Regions from separate parts of the Paenibacillus sp. sgz302191 genome, predicted to be linked through region 1. Evidence: riboswitches for the same ligand, from Rfam matches in the RefSeq annotation. Region 1 holds a riboswitch; each other region holds the start of a gene.

Region 1 (3,941 bases):
CAAACCCGGCCAGGCAAATATCGTTTCGACAATGACATTGCCGCCCAGCATAAACGCAAAATTCGTACCCATGATCGTCAAAAGAGGCAGCACTGCATGTTTAAGCACATGAAATATAAAAATACGGCTTCTGGACAGCCCTCTCGCTTTGGCAGCTTTAATAAATGGCATATCGTGCAATTTCAACATATTCGCGCGCAAAACCCGTGCATACATAGTACCTAGCCCAAGACCGAGCGTAACTGCGGGTAAAACCAGATTGGACGCGCCGCTGCGGCCCATGGAGGGAAACCAGCCGAGCCGGACGGAGAACAAATAGATCAAAAGAAAGCCGAGCAAAAACGAAGGAAGAACAGACCCCGCAAGCGCCAAAAACCTGCCGGTTCGATCCAGCCATCCGTTGGAAAAAATAGCTGTCGTAATTCCCAAGCCAAAAGTAAGGAATACCATGATGGCAAATCCGGCTGCAGCCAATTCTAAAGTTGCGGGCAACCTTTTGACGAGTTCGTCCAGTACCGGTTCTTTGGAAACGTAAGATTGACCCCACTGCCATGTGAAAACGTCGCGCAGCCAATGGATGTACTGCATCCATAGCGAATCCGTGAGCCCCAGCTGCCGGCGCAATGACGCCAACGCTTCCGGGGAAGCGGGCACATCGTGCGCCTTCAGCAGGATGGCAGCCGGGTCTCCGGGAGATACCCGCATCAAAATGAAAGTCAAAGTAGAAACCATAAATATAACGATGACGAGTTGGGCCACACGTTCCAACCAAAAGCGAATCATTGAATGCTTCACCTGTTATTCCGTCATATCGACTTTAGAATGAATGTAATAGTACTCGATCGGATGAGGAGTAAATCCTTGCACGTCTTTTTTAGCGCCAAATACATTATTGGGATGAACGATAAACGACTGCGGCAGATCGGTGTTCACAATTTCCTGGGCTTGTACGGCCAATTGATTTCTTTGGGCCGGATCCGACGCCAAAAGAAGTTGATCCAGAATCTGTTCCAACGGCTGCGACACGTACCGGCTGACGTTGGACTCGCTATTCGACCGGTAGAACGTGTTCAAAAAATATTGCGGTTCGCCTGTATGCGCCGTTAACATGCTGTACATCGATAAATCCCAATCATCCTTCAGCAAAGCGTCATCGATATTTTCCACTTTGCGAATGTTGATCTTAATGCCTTCTTTTAATAACTGGCTTTGGATGACCTCGGCCATGACGGACAGCTCCGGCCGCTGCGGGAAAGTTAACAGTGTCGCCTCGAACGGTATCCCCTGTTTTTCCCAAATCCCTTGCGCATTTTTCTGCCAGCCGCCCTGTGTCAGCAATTGCCCGACAGTGAGGTTTTGCGCCGCACGTTCTACTTTACCAAACGGAAGTACGCTTGGAAATGGGCCTTTTGCTGCAGTGCCGTAACCCTTCATAACGGTACCTGCAATAGCCTCCCGCGGAATCGATTGATCTACCGCCCTCCGGTTAGCCGCATCCTGGAACAAGGGGGATTTCATATTAAAAAGCATCATGTGTGTCCGAAGCGACGGGGCCGACAGCACCTTGGTCTTGTTGTCCTTTTCCAACAAGGCCGCACTGTCGATCGGAATATCGGTCGCGACATCCGCTTGACCCGACTGCAGCGCCATCAAACGGGCATTGCCATCCGTTACGAATTTCATCGTGACTTCGGACAGTAAGGCCGGTTCTCCCCAATAATTCGGATATCTCTCGACGACAAGCGAATCGTCTTTGTTAAACTGTTTGATTTTAAACGCCCCTGTCATGGCGGGGTAACCGCTTTTCGCATCCATCGACGCCGTATCCAAGATAATCGTGGACGGATCTGCCAAATTAGATACCAATGCGGCATTCGGCTTGTCCGTTACGATTTTCAATTCATGCGGCGCGACGACCTCCACGGATTTCAGCTGCAGCAAATCTTTGGCTAAATGGCTCTTCTCAGTCGAGCGCTGCAGCGAGCTTTTGACACTTTCCGCATCCATCGCCTTTCCGCTATGAAAAGTGGCGTTTTCCTGCAGTTTAAACACCCATGTCGTCGGATCTTCCTGCTTCCACTCTTTGGCCAGCCAAGGAGCGGGCTCCAACTTTTCGTTGAGACGAACCAGTGTTTCACCGGCGCCGGAACGCATAACGTCCCAACTGTCCGCTCCGTGGGGGTCTACGCCGGAAGGCTTCCACGTGTAAGCTACGGTCAGCTTTTTGGCTGCGGACGATTGCTTGGTGTCCGTTCCGCTCGTTTTGTCCTGCGTAGAACATCCCGCCAGCGAAAGCACAACCGCTGCAATCACTCCCCATTTAATCAGCGAAAATCTGTTTTCCATTGTTCTCATCTTGCATCCCCCTTTTAGTAAAAAACAAAAAAAGCACACCCGACCCAAGACAAGCAGTCGGAAATGCTTTTTATACGCGTACATGGCTAGACAACGGCTAAAACCGCTTCAGCATGAAGGGGTTCATGGACTTAGACATTTTACAAATGAGCACATCCAACCACCTCCCTAATATCCCGTAGATCTAACAGTGATGTTGAAACAGGCAGGTCTCCTGACTAAGAGTATGACTTCCGGACCTTCCCGGGTTTATGGCCCAGTGGCTTTTCCGAAAGAAATCAGCCGGCATGGCTGAACCTCATGTACAGTGGCGGGTCCGTGCCGGAATGTAACCGGACTTCCCTTTTAAGCGATTAAAGCTTAGATACAAACTTTAACTACACCTATTTCCAAAATATGAAGTTGTGAGAAACTCTCTTAATATTAGTTATGAAACCCGAAAATGTCAATGTACGAAAGTTCGCACGCTTAACCGATCATTTGCTGCGAAATGGAATGAGTTTGCGCACGCGCTCGTCTCTCAGCCAAACTCCACCCCAAGCCAGGACAGCAAAATATACCGGAAATAAAATATGCGTAAAAAGCGGCGCGTCCATTCGAATATGCGTGGCAACCACCCCGCCAAAATAAGCGGTCAGCAGCAGCGCACCCAGAAAAGATGTACGAGGAACGGCGTACAGAATGGTAGAAATCAGCCCGAGTATGCCAATTACGGCGATATGGTGCTCGGCATAGCCGAGAGCAACTGTGCCTTCTACAACGGGTACGGGTTGAATGAACTTAAAAATGCTATCGAACAGCATAAACAAAATAACCAGCCAGCTCATGATTCGTGCCGTCCAGAGCCTGCCCCTTGATATTTCGGTTCTCATGATTTCCTCACCCTTCTTAGCAAAGTCATGCACTCATATTATCATAAACACAGGGGCAAGATTTCTTCTTAATTGCTATATTCTAAAAAATTCCTCTCCCGCATTGGCAGGAAAACGGTCGGTCATTCCGGCATTGCCGGGCGTTCCCTGCCGTCCATCGGATACCATCGGATTACTTCGCGCGGCGGTCCAGCCAATCCTTCCTCCGCCAAAACGCCCTGCCAACGGACCCCGCCCGGCCCGTCTGTCGTATCGCCATTTTTAATAACGGGGCCGCTCTCGTATACATAATTCGATATGTTTCTTAGAAAGTTGGCGACTTCGGCAGGGTCGTAAACATGACGATGAAAAATCGCCTCATGATCGGTCACATCCAATTGAAGCATGCCGACCGAATCCATCAATAGCCAGTTTTCATCGCTGGGAATGTTAAACATCCTGACATTGGACCACAGTTCCAGCGGAGGCAGCGCCGTCTGTTCATAGCGTTCATACAGTTCATGAAACATCTCTGTAGAAGCGAGGCACTCCCCGCTCGGGTTGAAATAGCAAAGCGCTTCGGGCAGTTGAAGCAGAACACCAGCGATGTCGGTCACGGCCAAAAGCTCAGGAAGCGATTCATAATCCTCAGGCAAAAGCGGCGCTTGATCGTCCATTTGACCAAACGTATACGTGGAACGGATGCGGATGAACGCCTCGTGATCGGCGCAAGCC
Region 2 (3,941 bases), on a different contig from region 1:
ATAGTATATTAAGCAAAGGTGGGTTATTCATGAGCAATCGTGCGTATAATTTTAATGCGGGGCCAGCGGCGCTTCCGCTCGAAGTGCTGCAAAAGGCGCAGGAGGAGCTTGTCGAATTTAAAGGAATCGGCATGTCGATTATGGAAATCTCTCACCGCAGCGCGGAATATGAGCAGGTCCACAACGAAACTCAGCAGCTGCTCAAACAAATTTTCGGCATTCCGGAAGGGTATCAGGTGCAATTTCTGCAAGGCGGTGCGAGCACGCAGTTTGCCATGATTCCGATGAACTTCCTCAAACAGGGCAAAGTGGGCAGCTATGTTCTGACCGGCGCTTGGGCGGAGAAAGCGGTTCAGGAAGCGGGAATGTTCGGCGAAGTGTCCATCGCAGCCAGCTCGAAAGAGCAAAAGTTTATGAAAATTCCGGATTTAAGCGAAATCAACATTCATCCGGATGCAGCCTATTTGCACCTCACTTCCAATGAAACGATCGAAGGGGCGCAGTTCCAAAGCTTCCCGGACACAGGCAGCGTGCCGCTGATCGCCGATATGTCCAGCGACATTTTGAGCCGTCCTGTCGATGTGTCGAAATTCAGCATGATCTACGCGGGCGCGCAAAAAAACCTCGGTCCGTCCGGCGTTACTGTCGCTATCCTGAAAGAGGACATGCTCCAGGATTTGCCAAAAACCATTCCAACGATGCTGCGCTATGAAATCCATGGCAAAAACAACTCGTTGTATAATACGCCGCCGGTGTACTCCATCTACATGGTAAACCTTGTGCTGAAATGGATTCAAGAGCAGGGCGGACTTGCGGCCATCGAAAAAAACAACCTCGAAAAAACAGGCCTGATCTACAGCGCGATCGATCAAAGCGGAGGCTTCTACCGCAGTCCGGTCGATGCGGGCAGCCGTTCGATGATGAACGTGACGTTCCGTCTGCAGGATGAGGAGCTTGAGAAGAAATTTATTAAAGAGTCCGAGCAGAACGGCTTTGTCGGTTTGAAAGGCCATCGCAGCGTAGGCGGATTAAGAGCTTCGACTTACAACGCGGTGACATATGCTTCCTGCAAAGCGCTGGTTGACTTTATGGCCGATTTCCAAAAGCGCAACGGATAAATCGACCGGCTGGACTTGTATCATTCAATTTTTAAAGCTATTCAGGGCGTTGTTCCGTCCCTGGATAGCTTTGTTTGGTGTTTTGGCATAAAATTGGATTTATTTGGGAGAGAGGGCTTCGTCCCGTTGTTGTTGCATGGGGTCCTAAAGGCCTATGAGGATGCTGGCATGGACCTATTTTTTTGTTTTTGGTGCACCACTTTCGTACCGGATTATCCCCAGTTTATCCCCAGATTTGCAAGCGAATATCCCCAGCGCATTGCTCTGAATGATGAAATCAGGACTCCGATTTAGCCCGCGCCGGACAAGGAACAGCCGAAAATGACGTTCCTTATTTTGCCATTTCACGCCTTTTATCCACATATTTTTTGCCGTTTTTTATAGCTGAACGAGGCTTCCGAAATGAGAGATTTTCGAGGTTTGATAGTCGGATTTGCTCATTGACAAACACTATATCTTGATATAAATTGAAATCTATCAACTATATCTCGTGATGGATAGGTGCTTCGCGTTCTAGAGACACGCACGAAGCTTAATAGGGAAGTCCGGTGCAAATCCGGCGCGGTCCCGCCACTGTTCAGGAGGAGTTTTCATCCGATTGCCACTGGCTTGCTCCGATAGGAAAGCCGGGAAGGCGGATGGGAATGATGATCCCAAGCCAGGAGACCTGCCTATTCGTAAGAATCACCCCTACGGCAGATAGGAAGGTGTCCAGACTCCCACTCCAGTGGCAGGCGTTATGTTCGCATGTTCCTGTGGCGTATTCGGTCCTTCTTTTTGCCGAATGCGCCATTTTAATGGTTTTGACAGAAGGAGACGAAATCCCATGCTGATTGCTTACGATTCCAAGACGGGAAATGTCCGCAGATTTATTAAAAAATTAAATTTGCCTGCGGTTCAAATTGAAGAGGCGATGAAGATGGATGAACCTTTCGTGCTTGTCACCTATACGACAGGCTTTGGTCAAATTCCGGAGAAAGTCGCACACTTTTTGGAGCGGAACCATCCTAGGCTCCAAGGCGTAGCGGCCAGCGGGAACCGGAATTGGGGAGATGGATTCGCAAAGAGCGCGGACCGCATCGCCGAGCGTTACGGCGTGCCTGTGCTCGGCAAGTTTGAACTGTCCGGAACCCGGCAGGATGTTCAGCGATTTGTTCAGGAGGTGCACGCAATTGCGGCATATTGAGTTAAACAACCAGATCATGCAGCGCGGTGTCGACGGCTTTTTTCAATTGGAGAAAGACCGGGAAGCCGTGCACGAATTTATGGAAGAAGTGAACCGCAACAGCCTTCATTTTGCCGATACGGCTTCGAAGGTTCGTTACATGATAGATAACAACTTTTACGAGGATGTTTACGAGAAATATTCCGCATCCGAAGTTGAAGATACATACAAAATCACTCACGAATATAACTTCGAATTCTCCTCGTATATGGCGGCTTCGAAGTTTTATACGGATTACGCTTTGCGCAGTGACGATAAAACCCTTTATCTTGAGCATTATGCGGACCGGGTCGCGATTGTGGCGCTTTACTTGGGTCGCGGCGATGCGGAAACGGCGAAACAGTTGGCGAAATCGATGATGGAACAGCGGCTGCAGCCTGCGACGCCGACGTTTTTGAATGCCGGCAAAAGCCGCAGGGGCGAGATGGTATCCTGCTTCCTGCTGGAGATGGACGATTCGCTGAATTCGATTAACTATGTGCTGGGCACGTGCATGCAGCTGTCCAAAATCGGCGGCGGCGTGGCCGTCAATCTGTCCAAGCTGCGCGGCCGCGGAGAATCGATCAAAGGCGTCGAGCGTGCGGCCAAAGGCATTATGCCGGTGCTCAAGCTTATGGAGGACGCTTTTTCCTATGCGGATCAGATGGGCCAACGCAAAGGTTCCGGAGCGGCGTATTACAACATCTTCGGATGGGACCTCATGGAATTTTTGGACAGCAAAAAAATCAATGCGGACGAAAAGTCGCGCCTCAAAACGCTGTCGATCGGTTTGATCGTGCCGAATAAATTCTACAAACTGGCCGAAGAGAACCAGCCGCTGCATGTGTTCGCGCCTTATACGGTATACAAAGCGTACGGCAAGCACCTTGACGATATGGACATGGACGAGATGTACGACACGCTGCTGGCGGACCCTAGAGTCAAAAAGAAACCGGTGATGAGCGCCCGCGAAATGCTCGTAAAAATCGCCACGACGCAGCTGGAATCCGGCTATCCTTACATGATGAACCGCAGCAATGCAAATTTGGCGCACCCGCTCAAGCAGATCGGCGCGATCAAGATGTCCAACCTTTGCACGGAAATTTTTCAGCTGCAGGAGACGTCGGAGATCGGCGATTACGGCGATGAGAACCTGATTCGCAGAGATATTAGCTGCAATCTGGCTTCCTTGAACATAGCGAATGTCATGGATCTGAAAAAGCTGCGCGAATCGGTGCACGAGGGCATGATTGCGCTGACCTCCGTCAGCGATATGACGACGGTCGCCAACGCGCCGGGCGTAGCGAAGGCGAACCGCGAGCTGCACTCGGTCGGACTGGGTGCGATGAACCTGCACGGATATTTGTCCAAAAACAAGATCAGTTATGAGAGCGAAGAAGCGAAAGATTTTGTCCGCACGTTTTTCATGGCGATGAATTTCTTCTCGATTGAAAAAAGCATGGAGATCGCGAAGTCGAAGGGCGAGACGTTCGACGGGTTCGAGCTTTCGGAATATGCCGGCGGCGCTTATTTTGACCGCTACTTGCAAACCGATTACCGCCCGGTCACAGACAAGGTGAAACAACTGTTCGAGGGCATGCAGATTCCTTCTCCGGACG
Region 3 (3,941 bases), on a different contig from region 1:
GGCGGCATTATGACTTATGAAGACTGGCTGCCGATCGCCAAAGTCGTCGAGGAGAACGACCTGATCGTCATTTCGGATGAAATCTATGCGGAACTCACGTACGGACAAAAGCATGTGAGCTTCGCGGCCATGCCGGGAATGAAGGACCGGACCATCCTTGTGAGCGGTTTTTCCAAAGCGTTCGCCATGACGGGCTGGCGCATGGGATATGCGTGCGGGCACTCCGACCTGATTTCCGCGATGACCAAAATTCACCAATACACGGTGATGTGCGCGCCGATTATGGGGCAGGTGGCCGCCCACGAAGCTCTCAAGAACGGGCTGGAAGAGAAAGACCGCATGATGGAATCGTACAATCAGCGCCGGCGCCTGATCGTCAAAGGATTTCGCGAGATCGGGCTCGAATGCCACGAGCCGCAGGGCGCGTTTTACGCGTTTCCGAGCATTGCGGCGACGGGGATGACTTCGGAGAAATTTGCCGAAAGATTGCTGTTCGAAGCGAAGGTGGCGGCAGTTCCCGGACACGTATTCGGGCTTGGCGGAGAAGGCTTCCTGCGCTGTTCTTATGCGTATAGCGTTTCCCAGCTAAATGAAGCATTAGAACGAATAGGAAAATTCATCAAAAAAATGTAAAACATTTTAAAAAGATATTTTCAATAGGGACAAAAACTGGTATCCTTGAGGTAAGGAGGGAAGAGCATGGCTTTTATGGAATATCAACTTGCTTCATATAACAAACATTTCCAAATTCGGGAAGATGATTCCGATCGTAGCTGGTTGATCAAGCATGCTAAGAAATCCGCCTCCTTGAGTCCGCTCGAAGAAGAGATTCATTCTTTGAGACGGATGCTCGAACAGATGGTTGTCGAAGGCAAGGAAATGACTTCCGAAGCCGTCGTCGAGCTCAGCACAGTCCTCGATCAAAAAATAAACGAATATATGAATAGAGGCAAAAAAAGTCGGTGATGAGCCGGCTTTTCTTATGACCGTACAAAACTTCGGAAGGATTGAAACTGCATGAGAATCAAGCTGCTTTTAGTGAGCATCGCCATGCTGGCGGTGCTGTTGGCCGGGTGCGGAGGCCCGAAGCCTGATGTGCCTATTTTCGCCATGGGAGCGAACGGATTTCCTTCGGAAATCGGCGACAAGCTGGAAGCTTCCCTTGCGGCCAAGGTAGGCGAGAAGCCGACCGTAAAGTTCGTCTCAACGCCGATTTTTTCGATGGAAAAAATGATTGTCGAGCTTGCCGCCGGCGGCAACGGCATTCTTATTTTGCCGGACGAACAGTTTAAAGCGCTGTCCAAGCAGGCCGGGTTCGTAGCTCTTGACGACGTGATCAAGCCGGAGGATTATCCGGATGGGGTTATGGAACTAGCCGAGGACGGAAAGCCGGCGGAAAAGCATCTTTACGGCATTCCGATGGCAGGCAACAAATGGCTGAAAGAGCAGGGGCTGGAGGGCAAAGGGCTAACCGCCTTTATTCCACAAAACTTTAAACAAATCGATGAGGCCAAGCAGGTGCTGAAGGTCATCGCCGCGAAGTAATTCGCCTTCGGCTTGTACATGCCGGGAAACTCATCTATAATCGACAAAGAGATACTGAATGTTGTAGCTATGCAGCCACAGGTGCCGGCAGCTGTGCCCGATCGATCGGGCGCTGCCGCTTAAAAGGGAAGCCGGTGCAAATCCGGCGCGGTCCCGCCACTGTAACCGGGAATGTTCCTCATGATGCCACTGTTCCGATTTAGGGGATGGGAAGGCGGGGAAGCTCGATACCCGAAAGTCAGGAGACCTGCCTATGGTGCCGTACACGACTTCCTTCGAGGAAAAGGATGGCGTTAAATCAGGGAGCAGCCGGCGGCTGTCAGCTGCCTGGATTTATCGTCCCCTGCTGTTCCTTCGGGAAACGGCAGGGGATTTTTTGGCAGGATGGAAGTCCTGGAAGTCCTGACGGACGAGGAAAAGGAGAAAAGCGAGATGAAAGTGAGCTTGTGGAAAAAGACCGCGCTGCTGGCTCTTGCCGCAGCTGCGGCAATCAGTCTTGCAGGCTGCGGCAAGACAGTGGAGAAGCAGCCGGAGCTGACGGACCCGGCCAAGCTGGGAGCGGGCGAAACGAAAGCCCCGTCCGCGACGGCGACGGCTGCGTCAACCGCCAAAGCGTCCAAAAAGACGCAGTACCCGCTCAAAATCAAGGATGCGACGGGAAAAGAATTTACGTTTGACAAGGCGCCGCAGCGGATCGTATCCGTATCGCCCGCCGAGACGGAAGCGCTTTTTGCTATAGGGCTCGACAATCAGATTGTCGGCGTATCGGACCTGGACGATTATCCGGAGGCGGCGAAATCGAAGCCGAAGATGGGCGGCATTACGAAGCCGAATCAAGAGGCGGTCATCGCTGCTAATGCGGACATCGTTTTCACGGGCGTTTCGATGAAGGCCGACACTGTGGAAAAGCTTCGCGCGATGAATATCAATATGTTTAAAGTGGAGCCCAAGACGCTCGACGACGCCATTGCCGACGTGCTTACGTTCGGGGTCATTACGGATCATCAGGAACAGGCGGAGCAGGTGGCGGACAAAATGAAAGCGGACCGCCAGAAAGTGGTCAGCGCCGTGAAAGACGTGAAGCAGGCCAATAAGAAAAAGGTCTACGTCGAATTCAGCGCAGGCTGGACGGTCGGCAGCGGCGAATTTATGGACGAGCTGATTCAACTGGCCGGAGGCGTCAATGTTGCAGGGGACAAGAAGGGCTGGTACCAAATCAGCGAAGAGAAGATCATTCAGCAAAACCCCGACGTCATTCTTTTCGCGGCTGGCGTGACCGATGACAAGAGCAAAAAAACGCTCGACGCGATCATTCGCGAACGCAGCGGATGGGATCAGATTGAAGCCGTGAAAACGAACCGGGTTGTCGGCATCGATCAAAATCTGCTCAGCCGCCCGGGCCCAAGAATAACGGACGGCCTGCTTGCCATGGCCAAGGCGATTTACCCCGAACTGGTGAAGTAGATGAAAAGAAAACTGATGCTGTGGGGAGGAGTAGGAGTCTTACTCCTTCTTCTTTCTATTCTGATCAGCTTGTCTTTGGGCACGGCCCATGTCCATGTGCTGCAAATAGCCGGTATTATCGGCAAGCACATTCCGTGGCTGGGAGAGCGAATCGAAGCGGATTGGCCGCAATCTTCCGAGCAGATCATCATGAAAGTCCGGCTTCCCCGCGTCATGCTCGGCATCCTTGTGGGCGCCTCGCTGTCGGTAGCGGGGGCGGCTTTTCAAGGAGTGCTGCGCAACCCGCTGGCCGATCCTTACACGCTGGGCGTATCTTCGGGCGCTTCGGTGGGCGCAGCTTTTCTGATTTATTTCGGGCTGCAGTATTCTTGGCTTGGGCAATGGTCGATTCCGGCCGTGGCGTTCGGTACCGGGCTTATTTCGCTGCTGCTCGTGCTGAAGCTGGCGCAAATCGACGGCAAGCTCAAGCTGGAGACGCTCATTCTCTCAGGCGTGGTCATGCAGGCGTTCCTGGGCTCGATCGTTGCGTTCATGGTATCTTTATCCAACCAAGTCATTAACGAAATCGTATTTTGGCTGATGGGCAGCCTGGCATTGCGGGGCTGGTCCTACGCGGCGTTGGTAACGCCTTATTTGCTTATCGGCTTTGCGGTATTGATCGGCTTGGCCAGATCGCTGAACCTGCTCGCGCTCGGCGAGCGCCAAGCCGCCCATCTCGGGGTCAATGTCGAACGGACGAAATTGACCGCACTGATCGTTGCGACATTCGTTACGGCGGCGGCCGTATCCGTGGCCGGAGTTATCGGCTTTGTAGGACTTATTATCCCGCATCTGGTGCGCCTGTTGGTCGGCCCCGATTACCGCCTGATTATGCCCTTATCCGTTCTCGGCGGCGGAATTTATGTGCTATGGGCGGATACGTTGGCCCGCAC

Evidence for each region. A riboswitch is a leader RNA that binds a small molecule or an ion and turns the genes downstream of it on or off. The one in region 1 is predicted to bind cobalamin.
Region 2: linked by a shared signal. The riboswitch ahead of nrdI (class Ib ribonucleoside-diphosphate reductase assembly flavoprotein NrdI) and the one ahead of AC3G2T_RS25830 (ABC transporter substrate-binding protein) in region 1 are both predicted to bind cobalamin.
Region 3: linked by a shared signal. The riboswitch ahead of AC3G2T_RS30690 (ABC transporter substrate-binding protein) and the one ahead of AC3G2T_RS25830 (ABC transporter substrate-binding protein) in region 1 are both predicted to bind cobalamin.

Annotation. Positions count from the first base shown of each region.
Region 1 covers NZ_JBYLHY010000021.1:145,772-149,712, forward strand. The annotation lists gene nikB (nickel ABC transporter permease) at 1-783, opposite strand, end outside; gene AC3G2T_RS25830 (ABC transporter substrate-binding protein) at 799-2,355, opposite strand; cobalamin riboswitch at 2,543-2,757, opposite strand; gene AC3G2T_RS25835 (DoxX family protein) at 2,832-3,227, opposite strand; gene AC3G2T_RS25840 (DUF4261 domain-containing protein) at 3,350-3,941, opposite strand, start outside.
Region 2 covers NZ_JBYLHY010000017.1:77,857-81,797, reverse strand. The annotation lists gene serC (3-phosphoserine/phosphohydroxythreonine transaminase) at 30-1,118, shown strand; cobalamin riboswitch at 1,601-1,807, shown strand; gene nrdI (class Ib ribonucleoside-diphosphate reductase assembly flavoprotein NrdI) at 1,945-2,304, shown strand; gene nrdE (class 1b ribonucleoside-diphosphate reductase subunit alpha) at 2,291-3,941, shown strand, end outside.
Region 3 covers NZ_JBYLHY010000029.1:87,610-91,550, forward strand. The annotation lists gene AC3G2T_RS30675 (aminotransferase class I/II-fold pyridoxal phosphate-dependent enzyme) at 1-633, shown strand, start outside; gene AC3G2T_RS30680 (aspartyl-phosphate phosphatase Spo0E family protein) at 700-966, shown strand; gene AC3G2T_RS30685 (hypothetical protein) at 1,018-1,545, shown strand; cobalamin riboswitch at 1,608-1,814, shown strand; gene AC3G2T_RS30690 (ABC transporter substrate-binding protein) at 1,930-3,009, shown strand; gene AC3G2T_RS30695 (FecCD family ABC transporter permease) at 3,010-3,941, shown strand, end outside.